Regions from separate parts of the Ruminococcus sp. AM42-11 genome, predicted to be linked through region 2. Evidence: riboswitches for the same ligand, from Rfam matches in the RefSeq annotation. Region 2 holds a riboswitch; each other region holds the start of a gene.
What was found. A riboswitch is a leader RNA that binds a small molecule or an ion and turns the genes downstream of it on or off. The one in region 2 is predicted to bind tetrahydrofolate.

Region 1: another riboswitch for tetrahydrofolate. It lies ahead of folE (GTP cyclohydrolase I FolE); the one in region 2 lies ahead of DW904_RS20375 (folate family ECF transporter S component).
Region 3: another riboswitch for tetrahydrofolate. It lies ahead of DW904_RS07195 (folate family ECF transporter S component); the one in region 2 lies ahead of DW904_RS20375 (folate family ECF transporter S component).

The regions. Positions count from the first base shown of each region.
Region 1 covers NZ_QUIO01000022.1:70,016-77,027, forward strand. Annotated here, with positions in the region: gene DW904_RS13705 (hypothetical protein) at 1-44, shown strand, start outside; gene DW904_RS13710 (hypothetical protein) at 167-691, shown strand; gene DW904_RS22940 (hypothetical protein) at 708-872, opposite strand; gene folK (2-amino-4-hydroxy-6-hydroxymethyldihydropteridine diphosphokinase) at 904-1,737, opposite strand; gene folP (dihydropteroate synthase) at 1,852-2,661, opposite strand; gene DW904_RS13725 (HD domain-containing protein) at 2,701-3,198, opposite strand; gene folE (GTP cyclohydrolase I FolE) at 3,195-3,752, opposite strand; THF riboswitch at 4,004-4,100, opposite strand; gene DW904_RS13735 (aminopeptidase P family protein) at 4,234-6,021, shown strand; gene DW904_RS13740 (8-oxo-dGTP diphosphatase) at 6,128-6,589, shown strand; gene DW904_RS13745 (serpin family protein) at 6,698-7,012, shown strand, end outside.
Region 2 covers NZ_QUIO01000055.1:2,358-9,369, forward strand. Annotated here, with positions in the region: gene DW904_RS20360 (hypothetical protein) at 1-462, opposite strand, end outside; gene DW904_RS20365 (hypothetical protein) at 703-1,479, opposite strand; gene DW904_RS20370 (beta-galactosidase small subunit) at 1,849-3,027, opposite strand; THF riboswitch at 3,100-3,197, shown strand; gene DW904_RS20375 (folate family ECF transporter S component) at 3,268-3,834, shown strand; gene DW904_RS20385 (helix-turn-helix transcriptional regulator) at 3,987-4,142, opposite strand; gene DW904_RS20390 (DUF4179 domain-containing protein) at 4,298-5,683, opposite strand; gene DW904_RS20395 (sigma-70 family RNA polymerase sigma factor) at 5,680-6,237, opposite strand; partial or broken gene DW904_RS20400 (hypothetical protein) at 6,584-7,012, opposite strand, start outside.
Region 3 covers NZ_QUIO01000009.1:31,237-38,248, reverse strand. Annotated here, with positions in the region: gene DW904_RS07215 (ABC-F family ATP-binding cassette domain-containing protein) at 1-544, opposite strand, end outside; gene DW904_RS07210 (NFACT RNA binding domain-containing protein) at 682-2,430, opposite strand; gene DW904_RS07205 (YicC/YloC family endoribonuclease) at 2,683-3,561, shown strand; gene DW904_RS07200 (GNAT family N-acetyltransferase) at 3,856-4,611, shown strand; gene DW904_RS07195 (folate family ECF transporter S component) at 4,822-5,382, opposite strand; THF riboswitch at 5,469-5,570, opposite strand; gene DW904_RS07190 (hypothetical protein) at 5,876-6,100, shown strand; gene DW904_RS07185 (hypothetical protein) at 6,097-7,012, shown strand, end outside.

The sequences.
Region 1 (7,012 bases), on a different contig from region 2:
ACGATCCGTTAGGCGATGCGTGGCTTTTGCTGGGAGCTGGCTGACAGACGGATTTTGGTATATGCTGACAGAAGATTCATCAGGGCGTGCAGATTGCAGGAATGATTTTTTAAACAGGCTTTCGTATATAACAGAGATTGATTAATTGGGGAAAGAGGAAACAGACATGAATGATTTTTTAACAGAAAAGAATAAAAAAACAGGAGTGTTAGGAAAACTGAAATGGGTTCTTTGTGGCTTCTGTATACTTTTTACTCTGGGAGCTATTGGCGCAGCAGAGAAATATATTGGTGAAGGACGCTGGGGAATGGCAGCAACGGAGATTATACTGGGATTGTTATTTTTGTATCCCACCTTCCGGGAAATCCAGAAAGCATTGAAGAAGAAAAAAGCCAGAGAAATAGCCTGTTGGTTTGAATCTTATGCCCAGAGCACGCTCTCATTTGAGAAGTTTGAGACTGAGATGGGAAAAGATGCTGTAAGGAAACTGGAAAAAATGATTGCCAAAGGGTATATTCGAAATATTCAGATAGACAGAGAAGAAAATTATATATTGATTACTGCACCAAACAGACGTGTGAATGAGAAGATTTATATTACAGTTACCTGTCCCAGCTGCGGTGCAAAGAATCAGATAATAAAAGGCCGCCTGTGCAACTGTGAATATTGCGGACAGCGTCTCAATTCCTGACAGCAGATGCGAATTATTACACAAGGGGCTGCCTGTTTTCCGGCAGCCCCAATGTTAGATTGTCACTTGTTAAGTTGGTTGAACCGCTGTATACGGAACCGTACGGTGGCGTGATAGCACGGATTACGAATGCGGTCGGCAGCTGTGGGAGCGTCATAGGCGCGGAACAGCTGACTTTCATATGTGATGTCTCCGGTAGGCGACATGTTCGTTTAGCGGCAAAGAAGAATATTTAAAAGCTGTGAAATTGTCTGATTTAGTACAGGATGCCTGAGGTAAGGGGCAATCTGGTTCATAGGAGCCAGCACAAAGTCACGATTCTGCATATCCGGATGGGGGATGTGAAGATCTGCAGTATCAATGATTTCCTGATCATAAAAGAGAATATCCAGATCCAGAGTACGAGGACCCCAGTGAATAATACGTTCCCGGTTTGCCTCCTGTTCCAGCTGATGAAGACGTTCCAGCAATTCTTCCGGTGAAAGAAGGGTACGCATTTTCAAAACTCCATTCAGAAATTCATCCTGATCGGTAACACCATAAGGTTCTGTTACAAGATAATCAGAAACGGCCTCTATCCGGCATCCTTTTGTTTTTTTCAAACCACGTATCCCATTGTCGATGAACAGCTTTTTATCTCCCATATTAGAGCCAAAAGCAATGTATGCAGTATGCCATTTTCTTGTGATTTCCACAGATACGGTTTTCAGTGGAAGACCAACAGGAGCCCATGGCTTTTCAATTTTCAGTGTGATCTGTTCCAGACCGGAAAGAGAGTCGAGCAGCATCTCTGCAAGATTTTCTGCAAGTGCTTCCAGAAGCTTAAAAGTATGTTTTCTGGTGAAATCTGTAATCATGTGGCTGACTTCTCCGTAATTGATAGAAGCAGACAGATCGTCCGTTAACCCGGCCTGACGTGTGTGGGTAAAGAGGGTGGCAGAAATAACAAATTTTTGTCCAAGTACATTTTCTTCCGGATAGACACCATGGTTGGCAAAAATTTCCAGTTCTTTAATTTCTATTTTATCAAATCTGGTTTCATCCATAACAGTTGTTCCTTTCTGTTGACTATTTACAATTTTGAGGAATTTGAACGCAATCGTTTCGCGACTGCGTTCATGAGCAAGTAGCAAAGCGGATTGCGAATGTCCTCTTTACTCTCAATTACAACCCCAAATTGCTTCTGTCATCTGGATCACGCGTCTGTTCTCCTTGACATCATGAACACGCACAAAAGAACAGCCCTTCATCACACCAATTACACTGGTAGCCAGTGTTCCCTCTACACGCTGGTCTACAGGCAGGTCAAGTGCCAGTCCGATCATCGACTTGCGTGAGGTGCCAAGAAGAACCGGAAAGCCCAGATTCTTAAAAAGCTCCAGATGCTTCATAGTTTCCAGATTCATCTCAAATGTTTTTCCAAACCCAACCCCTGGATCGAGAATGATTTTCTCATCTTTGATTCCTGCTTTTCTTGCAAGATTGACACATTCCTGTGTCTCAGAAAGCATATCAATGAGAAAATTGTTATATTCTGTATTGGACTTATTGTGCATGAGACAGCATGCAGCATCATATTTGGCAATTACAGCGCCCATTTCAGAATCATATTTTAATCCCCAGATATCGTTGACCAGATCTGCACCGGCCTGAATCGCACTTTCTGCCACGCTGCTTTTGAAGGTATCTACAGAAATGGGAATGTCAAAACGTTTTCTGACCGCTTCGATAACGGGCAAAACTCTCTGAGCTTCTTCCTCTGCACTGACCGGCGTGTGTCCGGGACGCGTAGACTCCCCGCCAATATCGATAATATCCGCACCATCCGCGATCATGGCTTCTGTATGCCGCAAAGCTTCATCTAAATGATTCCATTTCCCGCCATCGGAAAAAGAATCAGGAGTAATATTTAAAATTCCCATTATATAAGTGTGATTTTGTGTATCAAAAAAACGATTTCCAATTTTCATAAATAGAAACCATCCTTTCTGTTAGATTTTTTAGAAGGCTTAATATTCAATTGTCAGATTTTTTTTCTCAGAAGGCCAGTAACATTCTGAAGCTGCTGAACAGGAAAAACAATTTCTGGACTTTTTATCAGCCTTATATAGCAGCATAGCCAATACATTATCAGATCCATCCGTCCTGTGCTGACTGATCGCAGATAATATTTCCTCTTTTTCCTGCTCTGTAAAATGCAGATCGGCCAGAATCTTTCCGGCTATTTCAGCTCCTGCAATGTCATGAGAAATACCCGACAGATATTGCTGCGCACGGCCAATGTCATGAAGAAGAGCAGTGGCATAAATGATTTCCCTGGACAGATTAAGCTTGTTTTCCAGAGAATAAATATACATCAGCCTGGCAACATCCAGAAAGTGTTCCGGCGTATGTCTGCAGAAAATACGATCTTTTTCAAGCTCCTGTATTTTCTCACAGTGCTTTTGATAAAGGGGATGCCGCCAGATTAAAGAAATACGGTTTGTTTCAGAAAAAGAACTGCTCATTTTCCGACCATGGAAAGGAACATTTTCTGCAGCTCCTTATCTTCTTTGAAGGCTCCGCGGGTTACAGTCGTAATTGTTTTGCTTCCTGGCTTTTTAACGCCTCGCATGGTCATGCAGGTGTGTTCTGCTTCCAGCATAACCATAATTCCCTTCGGAGAGAGGGCACGCTCCAGAGCGTCCGCAATCTGTACTGTGAGGCGTTCCTGGATCTGCGGTCTTCTGGCATAAACCTCTACCGTACGTGCCAGCTTGCTTAACCCTGTGACTTTTCCATCGGGAATATAAGCCAGGTGCGCCTTACCATAAAAAGGCATCAGATGATGCTCGCACATAGAGTAAAAAGTAATATCTTTTTCCAATACGATCTCATTATTTTCTACTGGAAACTGCTTCAGTAAATGGTGATCTGCTTCCTGATCGAGACCACCGTAAATTTCCTCGCACATACGTGCAATTCTGTCGGGAGTATCAATCAGTCCCTCCCGGGTAATATCCTCACCGATTCCTTCCAGAAGCAGGCGGATGGCCTGTTCTACTTTTTGTTTGTCAACCATTAAAAATAACCTCCTTTGTATTTGATTGCGGAGACTATCCTTTTTTGATAAAACCGGGGAAGGATTTTCGAATTCGAATATCTGCCTGCTTAATACGCAAAAAAGGATATCTCCAATTGTGATAGAATGTATGTCGAAAACATTCCCTTGAGCCTGTTAAAAAACGTTTCCACAAATCGCAACGTGCGTCTTGTAGAAAATCCCTTTCAGGCAGGCTCTGACACAATATGAGATATCCCTCTTATAGTGCTTGCAACGGGTGCGGATAATATACCGTAAGACGTGCTTTTCGTTTCAGTGACAACTCCCCATTCACCGAACACTTGACGCATAAAATCCTATTTTGCATATCATTCATTTCGAAAGGTAGTATATCACGTCTTTTGGGAATAGAAAAGTGTTTTTTCTTAAACAGGTTGCGAAAGGGTAACGTGGATATTATAATAGGAATAGACAAAATTCACTGGAAGGAGTCAGTTTTATGACAGTTAAAGAACGAATCACCGCACTTCGGGAAGTAATGGCAGAGAAGAAAATAGATGCTTATCTTGTTCCCACAGATGATTTTCATGCATCTGAATATGTAGGAGAATATTTTAAGTGCAGAAAATATATTACAGGTTTTACCGGATCTGCCGGCAGAGCAGTCATCATGCAGGATATGGCTGGATTGTGGACAGATGGAAGATATTTCATCCAGGCGGCCGCACAGCTGGAGGGAACGGGTGTAGAGCTTTTTAAAATGGGAGAACCAGATGTTCCCACTGTGCACCAGTTTCTGGAAGAAAAATTAGGCGAGGGAATGTGCCTTGGTTTTGACGGAAGAACCGTCAGCGCCGAAGAAGCAGATGAACTGACCGAACTTCTTGCAAAAAAAGGAGCCACTCTTCAGACGGATTCTGATCTGGTAGGAGAAATCTGGGAAGATCGTCCGGCACTTTCCTGTGAACCGGTTATGGAACTGGATGTAAAATGGGCAGGCGAATCCCGTGCTGACAAATGTGCAAGAATCCGTAAATCAATGGAAGAGAAAGGTGCAGATGGATTTGTACTGACTTCTCTGGATGACATTGCATGGCTGCTGAATATTCGTGGCGGCGATGTACATTGCTGTCCGGTTGTTCTCTCTTATCTGATAATGACAAAAACAGAAATCAGGCTGTTTGCAAATGAAAAAGCATTTTCGGCTTCAATTCTGGACGCATTATCTAAGGATGGCGTAACCATTCTGCCCTATGACAGCATTTATGAATATGTAAAAACATTTGAGAAAGACATGACAGTTCTTCTTTGTAAAAAGAAAGCCAACTGTCGTCTGGTAAACAGTATTCCGAAGGAAGTAACGATTCTGGATGAAGCTAACCTGACTTTTCTTCCAAAATCAATTAAAAATCCAGTAGAAGTAGAAAATGAACGTATCGCTCATATCAAAGACGGAGTTGCGCTTACCAAATTCATCTGCTGGCTAAAGAAAAATGTTGGCAAAATTACAATGACAGAGTTAAGCGCAGGAGAGAAGCTGTACAGCTTCCGTGCCCAGCAGGAGAACTTTATCGACAACAGCTTTGACCCCATTATTTCTTATGGCATTCATGCTGCAATCAACCATTATTCTGCAACATCAGAGACAGATATTGCCATTGAGCCTGGCAATTTCCTTCTGGCAGACACAGGTGGACACTATTACGAAGGTACTACAGATACCACCCGCACAATTGCTATGGGCACTGTGAATGACGAGCAGAAGAAATATTTTACCGCTGTTTTACGTGGTATGCTGAACCTTGGAAATGCCAAATTCCGTTATGGCTGTACTGGTGTAAATCTGGATTATCTGGCGCGTGGTCCGCTGTGGGAAATGGGACAGGATTTTAATCATGGAACAGGACATGGAGTTGGTTATCTTCTGAATGTTCATGAAGGACCAAACAGCTTCCGCTGGAGAATTATTCAGGGAGATAATGCAGTACTGGAAGAGGGTATGATTACATCAGATGAGCCTGGATACTATGTGGAAAACCAATATGGAATCCGCCACGAAAACCTGCTTGTATGCAAAAAAGCAGAGAAAACTACATTCGGCCAGTTCATGTGCTTTGAACATCTGACTATGGTACCGTTTGATCTGGATGCTGTTGTTCCCGAGCTGATGACTGTGCAGGAACGGGCACTTCTTAATAATTATCATGCACAGGTATATAAAAAGATTTCTCCATATCTGGAAGAAGAGGAAAAAGAATGGCTGAAAGAAGCTACACGCGAAATCTGAAGCTAACCATTTAAAACAGTAAACAGGGGCATGTATAAAACTGATATGCATCGCCCTTGTTTTATATTTTACAGAAAAAAAGCAGTGCTTGCGGGAAGGAGAATAAATGACAATAACTACTTTATGCTATATCGAAAACGATGGCAAATATTTGATGCTTCACAGAGTAAAAAAGCAAAATGACATAAATAAAGGCAAATGGATCGGTGTAGGTGGACATACAGAAGATCAGGAATCCCCTGAAGAATGTCTTCTGCGTGAAGTAAAAGAAGAAACAGGACTCACACTTACTTCCTACAAATTTCGTGGCCTGGTAACCTTTATAAACAGCGAATGTGAATCTGAGCTTATGTGTGTATTTACAGCCGATGGATATACCGGAGAACTGATTGAATGCAATGAAGGCGAACTATGCTGGGTTGATAAGAAAATAGTGCCAGAGCTTCCTACATGGGAAGGTGATAAAGTTTTTCTGAACCTGCTTTTTTCAGAGGAAAAACGTTTTTTCTCTGTTAAACTACAATATGAGGGAGAGCTGCTTGTAAATACGGAAATTCGCTTATACTAAATGAAAATTAATATAACAGAAAGAAGAAACAAATATGTTAAAATAAAACAAAAACTTGCAGAAAACCTTTGCTAAAAGGACTTTATCGACCGTACAAGGAGGTTATACATGAATAAAATAAAACTTTTTGCTGGAGCACTGACGTTCATGACAACCATGGCTCCTCCAATCCATGCATATGCTGCCACAGCCAGTCACGCAGAATTAAATGCAGCTGAAAAGAACATTGATCTTGATAAATCAGTTAATCTGCAGAATTCTATTAACCTTACAGATGAAATAGCCAAAGAAAATCAGGATTCCAATATAATGTTCAGCCCCACAAGCCTTAACTTCGCCCTTGGCATGATTGCAGAAGGTGCCAAGGGCGAAACGAAAAACGCATTAAATGAATATTTAGGAACCGATGATTTTGCAGCATAT
Region 2 (7,012 bases):
AGTGACTTTTTCATCTATTTCCCAAATAAAGTATATACTAAAACCAATGGTAGGAAGTAAGTCACGAATCAAACACAACCAGAAATTGAATAATACATTTCTTCCTGCTGCTGAACCATTCTCAATCCTTTGAACAAGTTTGCCCGTACCTATTTTCTGATATTCCGTATAATCGATTGTACTTATTTTTCTAAGTGACAAAAGCTTAAAATCCAGATAAATACCATGTTCCAACTTCTTTTCAGGGTAATTATCCAGATAATTCATACCGTAATTTACCAGCAAAATAGAGCCATATGTTGCAACTCCTGCAAATGCAAGTGTTCTATCAGCCAATCCATCAATAACCTTTTGGAAATAGTCAACCTTGTAATTAGCCACAAATGAATTAAATATACCTAGTCCAATGTAGACCAATACCCATATGCTGTTTTTCTTTAATATTTCTTTTATATAACGCATAACTGTACTCCTTTACATATTGTATTTCAAGCATCAGAGCAGTACAGTCAACGACTACTGGCAAGTTTCTTTTAACCTCAGCACAATCTGCCAACAGTTTACATCAACTGTACTGAGTAGTTACCTCGGATAATTTTCATATCGTTCTCACTTCTTTCTAAAAATTTTCTATTATTATATCATGTTAAGTTCCAATATTCTATCGTAATTCCGTCAAAAGAATATAAAACAAAGAGCATATTATCTTACCCCTCTGTCATTTGTCTGCCTGCTGATACTGTTCTGGTTTTCAGCGGCTTCCCTTTGTAGTCTTGCAAGTTTATCCGACAGTTTTTCATCCTTATGCGTAGGTGTATCCGGTTTTCTGCAGGCATTCTTCCAGCTTTCGTATTGTCTCTGATAATCCGTATAAGCATTCCTGCATTTTCTGAATGTCAGCAGGAACTCGTTCATGTTTTCAAAACCGCTATTACGAACCATGTTTGAGAGTCCTGCCTTTAATCGGTTGATATAATCCGTCTTTTCGTCAATCTTTCTCTGCAAATCGCCTTTTCTGATGAGCTTCGCCAGTCCCTTTAAGTTTGACATTTCGATTTCAAGACTGCCTCTTAGTTTCTCAGCTTCAAAGATAATGGCATTCTGGCTGTCCAGTTCTGTCTTTATCTTTTTTAACTTCGGATAAGCGGCTGCTTCCGGTATCATAACAGGCTCTGGCGGTAACACATCTGCTGTAAGTATTCCGTTGTCCTGCTTTTGGGCTTTGTTTTTATCTTCGTGAGTATTTTCACACTGCTGCCTGCTGTGAATGCCTTTTATAGCCTCAAGCACCTTTGTGATAAGCAGTACCAGCTCTGCTATTGCCATATTCAGGATAAGCGAGAGCATTTCGGGCTTATTGCCGTATCGCTCAATCGATCTCTTTACTGGCTCTGTGATATGTTCCCTCTTTATCTGTAAAATATCCTCTATGGGAACCTCACTTATGACAGCCCTGTCAACCTCTCTGTTCCAGTCCATCCGCAGTTTATTATCCTGCTCAATCTGTTCTGCCTTTGGGGTGTTCTTACCAACCTTCTTGGTAGCAAGATATGGACCATTGCAGTCAAATACTGTGAGATTACACCATTATCACGATACTGTTTTAAAAGTGCATTATAAACAATACTTTATACATTTTCCCTACCCTCTTTTAATCTGATACATTTATAGGCTTTATTTATCCAATTATAAAACTTGCCATTCAAAAATCATATGAATTAATTTTTACAAAGCATGCACAAAATGCGATTTTTATTATATTTCGTCTGTTTTTCTATAAAATTGTGCATAAAAGCAGCAGGCACATCCCTGTTTAGAGACATGCCTGTCATGTTTAAATCTTGTTAATTATCTATTATGCAGAACCAGTTTCACATCAAATGTGAATTTTTCTTCATTTAACTGATATTTCTCGGAAAGTACCGGTCCACAGCTGTTAGAACCGATACCATTCTGGGAATAATCAATACAAAGTACAGTGCTTCCACATTTTTCAAGTTCATAGCCGTGCTTTTTATTTGTCAGTTCCTCCTGAGTGTATTCAGAAGCATTAAATGCAATCGTTTTTTTTCCAGCAGCTGACAACGTCATTTTATCATTGCTCACGCACACATAATCGCAGTCTGTATGGCTTCCGTTTTCCTGAGGACGAAGATAATCTTCATGCAGATCTTCGACCTTGGAGGTATAAACTCCATGACTTCCAGAACGGCATTTATCAACATAGCTTTCATCCGGTCCGATGCCATAGTATGTCACATTCTTAAAGTTATCTTTTAAGAACAGGCGCAGCCCGAACCTTGGAAGCATGGGGAATTCCATATCTTTTACCATATTCATTTTTACAGAAACAGCGCCATCTAAAGTTACTTCCCACACAGCATGGATATCCAGAACCTTCTGCACAGTAGCTGCAACAACTGCAATATGGGTGAAGATAGTTACTTTTGATTCTTCTGCCTGGTAAGAGGTCTCATAAGCTCTTACATAGCTCTGATCATAATGGGCATCCATCCACTCCAGCTTAATCTTACGGTCGTTATCTGTTGGTGCTCTCCATATATTAAGTTCCATCGGTTGATCCAGGATGTTCTCTCCTGCTGCAGACATGTTTTCAAACAAGCCGGTCAGTTTATTGAAAACATAGTGGAAGGCGTTATTCTCCATCTCAAGATAACGGTTAGACTCTGTTACTTTGATGAATCCTCCAACTAATCCTGTTTCCATGAGCATAACAGCATTCTGGTTTCTTCCATCCTCGTTCTGCAACAGAATTTCATCAAATCCCAGCAGACTGTCTGTCTCCTGTAAGCCATTTCCAGACTTCAGCAAATACTTCACCTTCAAGAAGCATTTTCCTCTTTCCGGGATATTTGCCGGAATAATAACAGTTCCCTCCTGCTGCGGTGCAATGCTCTCCGCCAGGCGAATGCATCCGGAATTTACTATCTTTCCATCTGCGGTTGTCTCATAGGCAAGATACAGGTAATAAATGCCACGATTTCTTGTCTGTTTTCTTAATTGCAAAAACTTATATTTTTATATATTTTTTTCTTGCTTTTTCCAATAATTTGCTATATACTGCCCCATGTAAAGTAATGCAGAGTAAATTCATGAGCGTAAAGTGCCTTCCGGATGGAGAGTTGCCGGAGGACGAAAAGAGAAATCTTGCGGTTCGTGGATTGCTTCTCGCTGCAACAGAAGATAAATATGAATCCATAAATTATCTCCTATTGTGAGCGAAAAAAAAAAAGGAGGTAATTTTTTATGGAGAAAACAAAAAACATGTTTCTCACATCAGCCAAAGAGCTGAAAACCACTTCTACACTGGCAGTCTGTGCAATGCTTGCTGCCCTGGCACTGATTTTAAATTCAGTTGCTTCTATCAATATCGGTCCCTATGTAAAAATTGGATTTTCCGGTATCCCAAACCAGATTGCTGATTATCTGTTTGGACCCATTACCGGATGTCTGTTTGCCGGTGTGCTGGATATTGTGAAATTCTTTATCCGCCCTGATGGTCCATTTTTCTTTGGGTTCACCTTTAACGCAATGCTCGCGGCATTTATTTATGGATGTTTTTACTACAAACATAAGCTCACTTTCCGTCGCGTGCTGATTGCAAAACTGGTTGTCGTTCTGATTGTAAATGTTCTGTTAAATACCTTATGGCTGGACATGCTCTACGGAAAAGGATTCCTTGCAATCCTCCCAATGCGTACTGTAAAGAACTTGATCATGTGGCCAATCGATTCCTTTATCTTCTTTACCATCACAAGATTGATTGAGCAGACAGGAATTTTTAATCTTTTTAGAAAACCGGCTGCCAACTGATTACATATATTTGAAAATATAAAAACTTTGCGATATCAAATAAAAAACGCGAATATTCCAGTACTAAATAAGCCACTGATATTCGCGTTTCTTATTATCCTAACCACTTAAAAGAAGGATAGTATCTTACAACAGCTTTCCCCACAATCTGGTCAAATCGCACGAATTTGTTTTTCCATGAACGTGAAGCTCTTTTCATTCTCCCAATTAGACACAGTCTGTCTGGTAACATGAAATATTTTTCCAAATCCCTCCTGGGTCAGCGCCTTTTCTTTTCGTATTTTTAATATCTGCGTTCCAATGTTCATATTTGCTCTGCTTCTGTTCTTCCAATCGGTTTTGCTTCTCACTTGGATTATAAAAAAAATTCTGCCAAATGAAAAGCAATTTACCTTTTACAGCGAAAAAATAGGTATGCAAAGCTTCTTTGACATGGAATTTTGGGAAACAGATTCACGTTTCTCTACTTAATCTGAATCCTTATTTTTTCACCGACAGGTGTCCAGTCAGATTCTGCAGTGATTTCACCTGTAGTTCCATCATATGCGCTTTCTTCGGTTCCATAATCTTCATCCGTTTTATCTGCTGCGTCGGTATTTTCTTTCTGGTCTGTATCGTCTTGAAGCCTTACTTCTGTGGGAGCTACTGCCCCTCCGATAATTTGAGTTTCAACCTGCTCCTCTGCATCTGACGGATTTTCTCCCTCAAAAGTATCCTCTGGAACTTCTTCCACTTCTTCTGTAGTCTCACCAATTTCTACAAAATCGTCATCAACCCAGATAGTGTCTGCAGCAGCCATATAAGGCTCTCTGGTATAAAGCTGTAATTCCAGATAATCGCTGTCAATATCCGGGAGTAAAAGAACCGGACCGTCAGAATCCAGCTGATACATGCCCCAGAAACTGGTTTTAAAACTCCATTGAGATTTACCATCTGCTGAATTACTGCGCAGTTCATACTGTACCTGATTTCCTTTACTGTCTGTCCCCATAAGCATCATCTCATTACCTTTATACAGCTTTTCCTCAAGTTCTTCCGGAATTTCTGCCGCAATTATACTTTGCAGTTTATTCATGGAAAAGTCTGTTAATTTCACGGTTCCTTCTTCTGTTTTAATAGAAATATCTTCTAGCTTTTTATGAACTGTCTGTTTCATAAGCTCCGCATGAGGAATAGAAAAATCAAACTCAAATTCTGCAAAATAATCTTCGCCAAGATTTTCATTTTGATAAGCACCAAGTACCAAATGTACTTCCGGATTTTCTCCCAAATCCTCATCAAGGGAAAAGCGGGATTCCAGAACAGCATCATAGATATTTTCATCCAGTCCGGTATTTAGTAAATCCTCATCCGAATACGGCAGATAGTGTCCGCTTTCGTATTCTTCAATTTTCTGTCCATTTATTGTAGTTTTCTGATAATCAATGTCAAGCTGTGTATTGGCAAAGGTCCAGGCATCTTGGACATCATCCGTGCCCTTTTGCCCGGAAGATGTTTTTTCTGCATGCACCTTTGTTAACAGAACCCCATTATCCAGAACAACTTCTTTTAATGTTACAGTAATTCCTTTGTCTTCCTTAGAGGTATTCAACACTTCCGTATAAGATTCAATGCTTTTGGGGAAACCAAGGGTTTCTCCTATGGACAATGTAATATTTTTTATTGAAGCCTGGATATGCGGATTAGAAAAGATAACAGAACCCAAGGTGACAATCACACAGGCAGCTGCTGCTTTGCTCCACCCTTTTGGTCTCCAGTTTTCCTTTTTGTCACTCCATTCCCGCTCTGCTTCCTCTATATATTTCGGATCAATATTACCAAATTCTTTTGAAAAATCAAACTTTTTCATATGCGTTCTCCTTCTTTTTCCAACAGTTTCAACAGCTTTTTCCGGTTTCTGTATAAATTCATTTTCACGCTTCCCACTGACATATGATGCCTTTTGGATATTGCAGAAACAGGATCCAAAAACCAGTATCTTCGTACAAAAATATTTCTGTCCTTTGGAGACATTTCTTCCAAAAAACGATTTATGGTTTCCATCAGTTCTTTTTCCGCCAGCTGTTCTTCCACGGTATAAGATACATTTAGCTGATCCATTTCCTCTATAACATCTGCCATATGAACATCCGGGCGCTTGCCTGCAAACTTTTTTCTTAAACGGTCAATACTAAGATTTCTTGTAATCCGACCGCAAAAGTGTGCCAATACAGGAGGATGCGTAGGAGGAATCTGTGACCATACTGAAAACCAGGTATCATTCAGACATTCCTCGGCATCTTCTCTATTTGCCAATAAATTCCAGGCAATCTTGTAGCAATAGGGATGATACTTAGTACTCAATTCTATAATTCCATTCTCATCTCTTTTCAAAAACAGATTTATAATTTCATCATCATTCATTTACAGGTTGTCCTCCGGGTTTCTTTAAGATAAAAGTCACTGTCCATAATCTGACCAGCAACAGATAAGGCGCCTTTTTGAATAAAAATATTTCCATTCATATTATATATCGTAAAAAATAGTGGATGGTAACAAAAAAATTTAATTTTTTTCAGTTGAGATCCAAACTACAGTTTTGGTTTTCAGAAGATTACCTTTTAGGGGTAAAAATAATGAAAAGCAGCCGATATTCTCATTTTATATATCATGAGATACCGGCTGCAACTGCTGTTATAAAATATTTTCTTGTTCTGTAGTTTTGTACTTCATACTACAGCATTCATTATAATCACGGTCAGAATACGTCCTATAAACTGTCCACAAAACGCATAAAATCTTCTCTTCCTTTTGGTGTGCATTTATAAACTCCGGCATCTTCCAGCACATGAACAAACACCAGTCCTACTTCTTTTTGAAGAATTGCATGAATGTTCTCTGCATTAATATCCGGATATTTTTCCAGCAATTCTTTCACCCAGTCCTCATGCTTTGTTATTTTTTCATTTGAAGAAATATCTTTTCCAGATAAAATGTATTCCTCTAAAAGCTCCAGCTCTTCTTTTAATCTGGCCGGAAGAACTGCAAGCCCCATTACCTCGATCAGTCCGATATTTTCCTTTTTAATATGATGGTACTGTGCATGTGGATGATATACACCAAGTGGATGTTCTTTCGTCGTAATATTATTGCGAAGTGTCAGATCCAGCTCGTATACATCTTCCACTTTACGGGCAAT
Region 3 (7,012 bases), on a different contig from region 2:
CTGGTTTCTCCAGAAGCAGCTTGGCAAGGAGCACCTTGGTACGCTGTCCGCCGCTGAGATCTGTGACATCACGGTCAAGCCCAAGATCCAGAAGACCAAGTGCCCGGGCAACCTCTTCTACCTTGGAATCAATTACGTAGAAGTCGTGCATGGTCAGGGTATCCTGGATAGTTCCCAGTTCCTCCATAAGAACTTCCATTTCTTCCGGGGAGGCTTCACCAAGGGAATCACAGATGGTATTCATTCGTTCTTCCAGTTCAAAAAGCCAGGAAAAAGCAGATTTCAGCACGTCGCGGATGGTCATGCCAGGAGCGAGGACAGAATGCTGGTCCAGATAACCTACGCGGACATTTTTTGCCCACTGGATCCTGCCCTCATCCGGCATCAGTTTGTCAGTTACAATATTGAAGAAGGTGGATTTTCCCTCTCCGTTGGCGCCTACCAGGCCAATATGTTCTCCTTTTAAAAGACGGAAGGAAACATCATGGAAAATGGCTCTGTCACCAAATCCGTGGGTAAGGTGTTCAACATTTAAAATACTCATAGATAACTCCTGTTCTTAAATCAGAGCGTGCTTGAAACAGGCTCCGGTGTATATAGATAGCAGCTTGCGGTTTGCAGAGCAGCCGTTTTGCAAATTCAGAGCTGTATGCAAGATGCAAAGAGGGAAAAATGTTACAATCAGGATAGCTGCCGGATTCCTGCAATATCTGGTGAAGCCATCAGAGAATAGTTTGTATAATAAACTACAAATCCCGGTTTGGCTCCAGCCGGCTTTTTCACATTCTTTTTCTGGAGATAATCAATCTCTACCTTTGGTGCAGTGCGTCCCTTGGAATAAAAGGCTGCAAGATTTCCTGCTTCTTCAAAGGTGCGGTCCGGAAGTGTGCCGTCTTTTGTCTTTACCACAACATGGGAGCCTGGCATCTTTTTGGCATGGAACCACCAGTCATTTCCTGTGGCAAATTTAAAGGTCAGCTCATCATTCTGGTAGTTGTTTTTTCCTACATAAATATCGTATCCATCGCTGGAAACATAGTGGAAGGGTTTGGATTTCACCTGCATTTTGGCACCTTTTTTGTTTCCGTAGTGGCGCTTCACATAGCCGTATTCCATCAGCTCTTCCTTGATCTGGGAAAGGTCGCTCTCCTCAGCGGCAATGTCCAGGGCATTGGAGATGGATTCCAGATGTTCGATCTCGCTGGTGGTATCTGCAATCTGAACCTCCAGAGCTTCCTGGGTACGCTTCAGCTTACCGTAACGATCGAAATACTTCTTGGAATTCTCCTGGGGGGTCAGGGTAGGATCAAGAGGAATGGTGATTTCTTCTCCATTATAATAGTTCACAGCCTTAAAGGATTTACAGCCTTCTTCCAGACCGTAGCCGTAGGTGTTGATCAATTCGCCGTAAACCTTGTATTTGTCTTTTTTCTCAGTGTCTTTCATCTGCTTCTGCTGAAGGCTTAATTTTTTTCGGTTGCGGTCAAGGGCAGTCTGGACGATCTTTCGGAGATCCGCAGATTTCTGACGGATACGGGTGATCACGTCGCGGGAGGCATAATAGGTTTCCAGCATCTCTGACACAGATTCAAAGGTCCGGGTGGTGAAGCCTTCTCCATATTGGGAAAAAGGAAGAACACCGTATTCAACCGGCTCGTCCCCTTTGAAAACAATAACCGGGGTAAATTCTTCCCTCCGGATCTGTTCCATTAAACGGGTGAATTCTGTATAAAGCTGCTCTCTGGTATTCTCATCTAATGTCTGGACATCGTCATTTCCATCAATGGAAGCGCGATAGCAAAGTTCCTGAGCCATTACCGGGCTGAAACCGGTAAGCGTCTGATAGAGAGCTTTGGAGACAGCATTGGATCTGCCACATACTTTTTCCATGAAATCCTCTCTGGAAATGGTAAGAGGATCCAGCTTGTCCTGAGTGTGGGGGATGAAATAAGGACGTCCTGGCAGAACTTCACGTACAGAACTTACGTTGCAGGATACGTGCTTGATACTATCCAGGATCATATTATTATCATCACAGAAGATAATGTTGCTGTGCTTTCCCATCAGTTCCATAATGAGAACCTTATGGCATACATCACCAAGTTCGTTCAGGTGCTCCAGCTCAAATTCTACAACACGCTCCAGACCAGGCTGGCGTATCGCAGTGATCCTGGCGCTTCCGATGTGCTTGCGGAGAAGCATGCAAAAATTAGGAGCAGTCAAAGGGCTGATCCGGTTTTTGCCTGTAAAATAGATCAGAGGCAGGGAGGCGCTGGCGGAGAGAAGCAGACGCTTCTGACCATTTGCACCTTTTCCGGTGATCAGCAGTTCGTCACTTTCCGGCTGGGCAATTTTGTTAATGCGTCCCCCGGAGAGATTTTTATTTAATTCAGAAACCATTGCAGCAATGGTAATTCCGTCAAAAGCCATAAAAAACTCCTTTCTGTTGACAGGTTACCGGTCGCTCCGTGACCAGTAACCGTGACATGCAGACTTTATTATAACAGCAAAAAAAGGATTTGACTAGGGTTTTAGAATGAACTATAATAAATCTGTATGCGTAGGCAACTGTGAACGGTAACCTGCGTAGAGTTATTGCCTGAATATCAGAGACGATTCTGTTATGCGGAATGGTACTCTTTTCAGACAGTATTCGGAATAAAAATAAAGAAAGAGATTACTATGATAAAAAGTATGACCGGCTTTGGAAGGGCCGAGGTGATTACAAAAGAGCGGAAAATCACCGTTGAGTTAAAATCCGTCAATCACAGATATCTGGATCTGAGTATCAAAATGCCAAGGAAGCTGGTTTTCCTTGAGGGCGCGATCCGGAATCTTATGAAGACCTATATGCAGCGTGGTAAAGTGGATGTGTTTATCACATATGAGGACTACACCTTAAGCTGTGGCGCACTGAAGTATAATAAGGAGCTTGCAGGAGAATATCTTGCATATATCCGTCAGATGGCAGAGGAATTTGGCCTTGAGAACGATGTGAAGGCAGGAACTCTTTCCCATTATCCGGACGTGCTGACTATGGAGGAGCAGTCTGTAGATGAGGACGCATTGTGGGCAGTTCTGGAAGCACCGCTTCGTGAGGCCTGCGAGAAATTTGCCCAGTCCCGTGCAAGAGAGGGAGAGAATCTGAAGAACGACCTGATCGCCAAGCTGGATGCTCTTGATGAGAAGGTAAGTCAGGTAGAAGCCCGCGCTCCGGAGGTTGTGGATTCTTACAGAGAGAAGCTGGAAGCCAAGGTTCATGAGCTTCTGGAGGATTCTCAGATCGAAGATTCCCGTATTGCAGCAGAAGTTGTCCTGTTCTCCGACAAGATCTGCAACGATGAGGAAACCGTCCGTCTCCACAGCCATATCCAGGGAATGAAGAAGATGCTGGAGGAGAAGGAAGGCATCGGACGCAAGCTCGATTTTATGGCACAGGAGATGAACCGTGAGGCAAATACCATTTTGTCGAAATCAAGTGATCTGATTATCTCCAATATAGCAATTGATCTGAAGACAGAGATTGAGAAGATCAGAGAACAGGTTCAGAATGTGGAGTAACCTAGTACATCGTTTTCGAAATAACTATACCACTCACTTGTCTGTGAATCCGATTGCACAGGTATAAAAGCCTCGGCGTAGCCCGCTACGCCTGCGTTTTTATACCTGCACACTCGAATTCACATCCTACGCGATTGGTATAGTTATTTACGAAACGATGTACTAGAGCGTGTTTGAAAAAGGCTTTCTGCAAGATGTGTAAAAAGCAATCTGTCTTATAACAGACTATTTTCAGTTGCATTGCTGGATACAATTATGTATAATGACCCTAAACTTATAAAAGAAGGTTTTTTTATGGATAAAATCATTAAAGAAATTGAAGATATGTCACTAAATGCATGGCCCTCCCATAAAATGGAGCTTTATGATGGATGGATTCTCCGTTTTTCCTATTTTTATACACATAGAACAAACAGTGTGGAGCAGTTCGGAACTTCTACCCTTTCCTGGAGGGAAAAGGTTTCTTTCTGCGAAGCAGAGTATGCCCGACTGGGCAGCCCTGCAATTTTTAAGATCAGTCCTCTGGTTTCTCCGGATTTTGATTATCTTCTGGAAAACCGCAACTACGAAATCCAGCACACAACAAATGTTATGGCAGCCTCACTGGATGGAGCAGATCTTTCTGCGCCTTGCGATCTGGTAACTCTTACTGACGATATTCCAGATATTTGGATTGAAAGTCTTTTTGATCTGAAAGGCACCATTAATCCTGTTCACCGTGCTGTAGTTCCATCCATGTATCATGCCATCGTAAAAGACACCGTATGCGCCTCCATCTGGAGTAACGGAAAAATTATTGCAACCGGGCTTGGCATTCTGGATCGAAATTATATTGGATTGTACGCTATCCATGTTCGCGAAGATTTCAGACACAAGGGTTATGCTCGTCAGATTTGTACTGCACTTCTAAAAGAAGGAAAAAAGAAAGGCGCAACTAAGGCCTATCTTCAGGTAGTAGAGGGAAACACTCCAGCACGTAATCTTTATGAATCACTTGGACTTCATTATCTCTACACCTATTGGTTCCGGGTTCAGACACATACAAACTGAAAACTTTTCAGAGCATGTTTAAAAAAGGCTGCGATCAGTGTTTATCCTGATCACAGCCTTTTATTTGGGAATCGTATTTTTTGACTTATTCAACAAGTTGATTTCTCAAACAATCAACTTTCCAGTAAGTGCATTGCTTCATAATCCATCTTATGCCATATTATTTAATTTGGGGTTTTGTATATAATTCAGCTCCTGGACTGCTGCCATTTATATGGTCTTCTTCTCCAGCTTAGCAGGTCTTATGTTTCCTACAACCATGCCTGTAAGCGGGCTGAAATAAAGAAGACTGGTAAGTACGCAGTAGATTGGAGTCATGATTGCAAACTGTACAAGACGTCCTGGCATAATTGCATAGAAGTTTGCTCCGATCATTACCAGTCCTGCAGTGGTCAGTCCAAGTGTTCCCACTACGCCAGAGACTGCAATTGCGACACACATAACAACAGTCTTTACTTTTCTGTTCTTTTCAGCCATTAGTTTTCCAGCCAGTCCGGGGATCACACCCCAGGCAACTGCTGATAAAGTAATCAGTGGATTAACTCCATAGCCTTTCATAAAACATCCAATGATATCGGCAACAGCACCTTCTACACCACCAGCTACAGGTCCCATCCAAAGACCTGCCAATACAGTGGCGACAGTTCCCAATGTAATTCGATATACACCAAGATCAATTACCAGAACGCGTGACAGCACAAGCTGGATTGCTACCAGCAGTGCAAGGAATACAAGAGTCTTAACACTCCATGTCTGTTTGTTTTTACGCATAAAAAAAACACCTCCATAATGATTAAAATAACAGAGTAGTTACCATAAATAATAATCCCTCCACATTATGAGATGTTCTCACATGTAGCAACGGGTGCGGAAAATATATCGTAAACAGTCCTGCTGCTTTTCGTTTCACGGCGACTCCCCAGCCAATGAACACTTGACGCATAAATTCCTACTTCGCTATTATTTATTTAAAATGATTATAGCACAAAATATAGAAATTTCAATATGTATTTGTTATAATATTCACATAAATAAATTAGTCGTTACTGTTTACTGGTAATGTTCCGCGAGTGTTTTTTGTGAACAAAGTTCACAGAAAACCCGAGAATCTTAGCGCGAAATCATGCGAATGCATGATTTCTGTGCATCGCGAAGCGCGTTACTGTTCACTGACAAATGTTTGTGCATACTCTCCTCTTTTTCGCATATTCTAAGAATATCTTCCCTTATATAGGAAAAATATTTGACAAAAAGGAGTGTTTCTATGAATATAAAATCCACAAACAAATCATCCTGCCAAAAACAGCCGCCACTACAGAATCCTTACAATGTTTTTTATAATAATTACATGAATACAAATGCTACTACAGAATGTACAGGGCTTGGCTATCGTATGCCGGATAACTCGGAGGAATGGAATGCCTGCCGAGAGGTTTTCGATTTTCTTCCTGTACCATTTCCGGATTCGGAGGATACAAAGCAACAATGAAAAATTTCACAAAACTATTACTTGGCTCTTTGGTACTGTTCTCTCTGTCAGGATGTACTGCCGGTGATATGATCACCAGCTATACTTCTACATCTGATCAGAGTGAAACCACCTTACAGAACACTTCAGGAACACCCAAACAGCGTGTTTATATGGATGAAATCAAAGGAACCCTTAAGGATTTCACCGGTGCCACCCTGACTATGGAAAGTCAGGAACAAACTTACGTTTTTAATCTTTCTGAAGCAACTTTGGAATGCGAAGATGGCATGATCACTGGAGATGAAATCAGTGTCATTTATGAGGGGCAGCTCTCTAACAAGGATACCAGCACTGTAAAAGCATTGAAAGTAGTAGACGACTTTCACAAAAAGAATCAGCTGGAAGTACGAAAGGCCTATGGGGAAGTACAGAGTCTGACTCCAAATACCATTACCATAAAAAATAAAAAAGGCAAAACAGCCACCTATCCAATCACTGGAACAGAACAATATTATCAGAATGGCATCCGTACCGGTGTATGGGTATACATTCATTTTAAAGGCAAGTTTACTTCCAGTCAGGATACCCAAAGTTCTTCTCTTAATGCCAGTCATCTGAAAGTACTAAGCATTTCAGATATTGATCCGCTTACACTTCCAGATCCAACACCAACACCAGATCCTGCACAAGTTCCTGCCGATGACTCAGCAAAAGAACAGCAGATTCATGCAGAAATTCAGAATATTTCCCTGAATACGCTCACAGTTCTTCCCTCTGGCTCTGATAGCACAATAAATGTAGATTTGTCTCAGACTCCTTCTTACTTTAAAGGTGGAACAGCACCAGGCTCCTATGTAACCATAACTTACACTGGACAATTTCAGGGAAATTCACTGGATGGTGTTACTGTTACAGCAGTCACCGGTGATG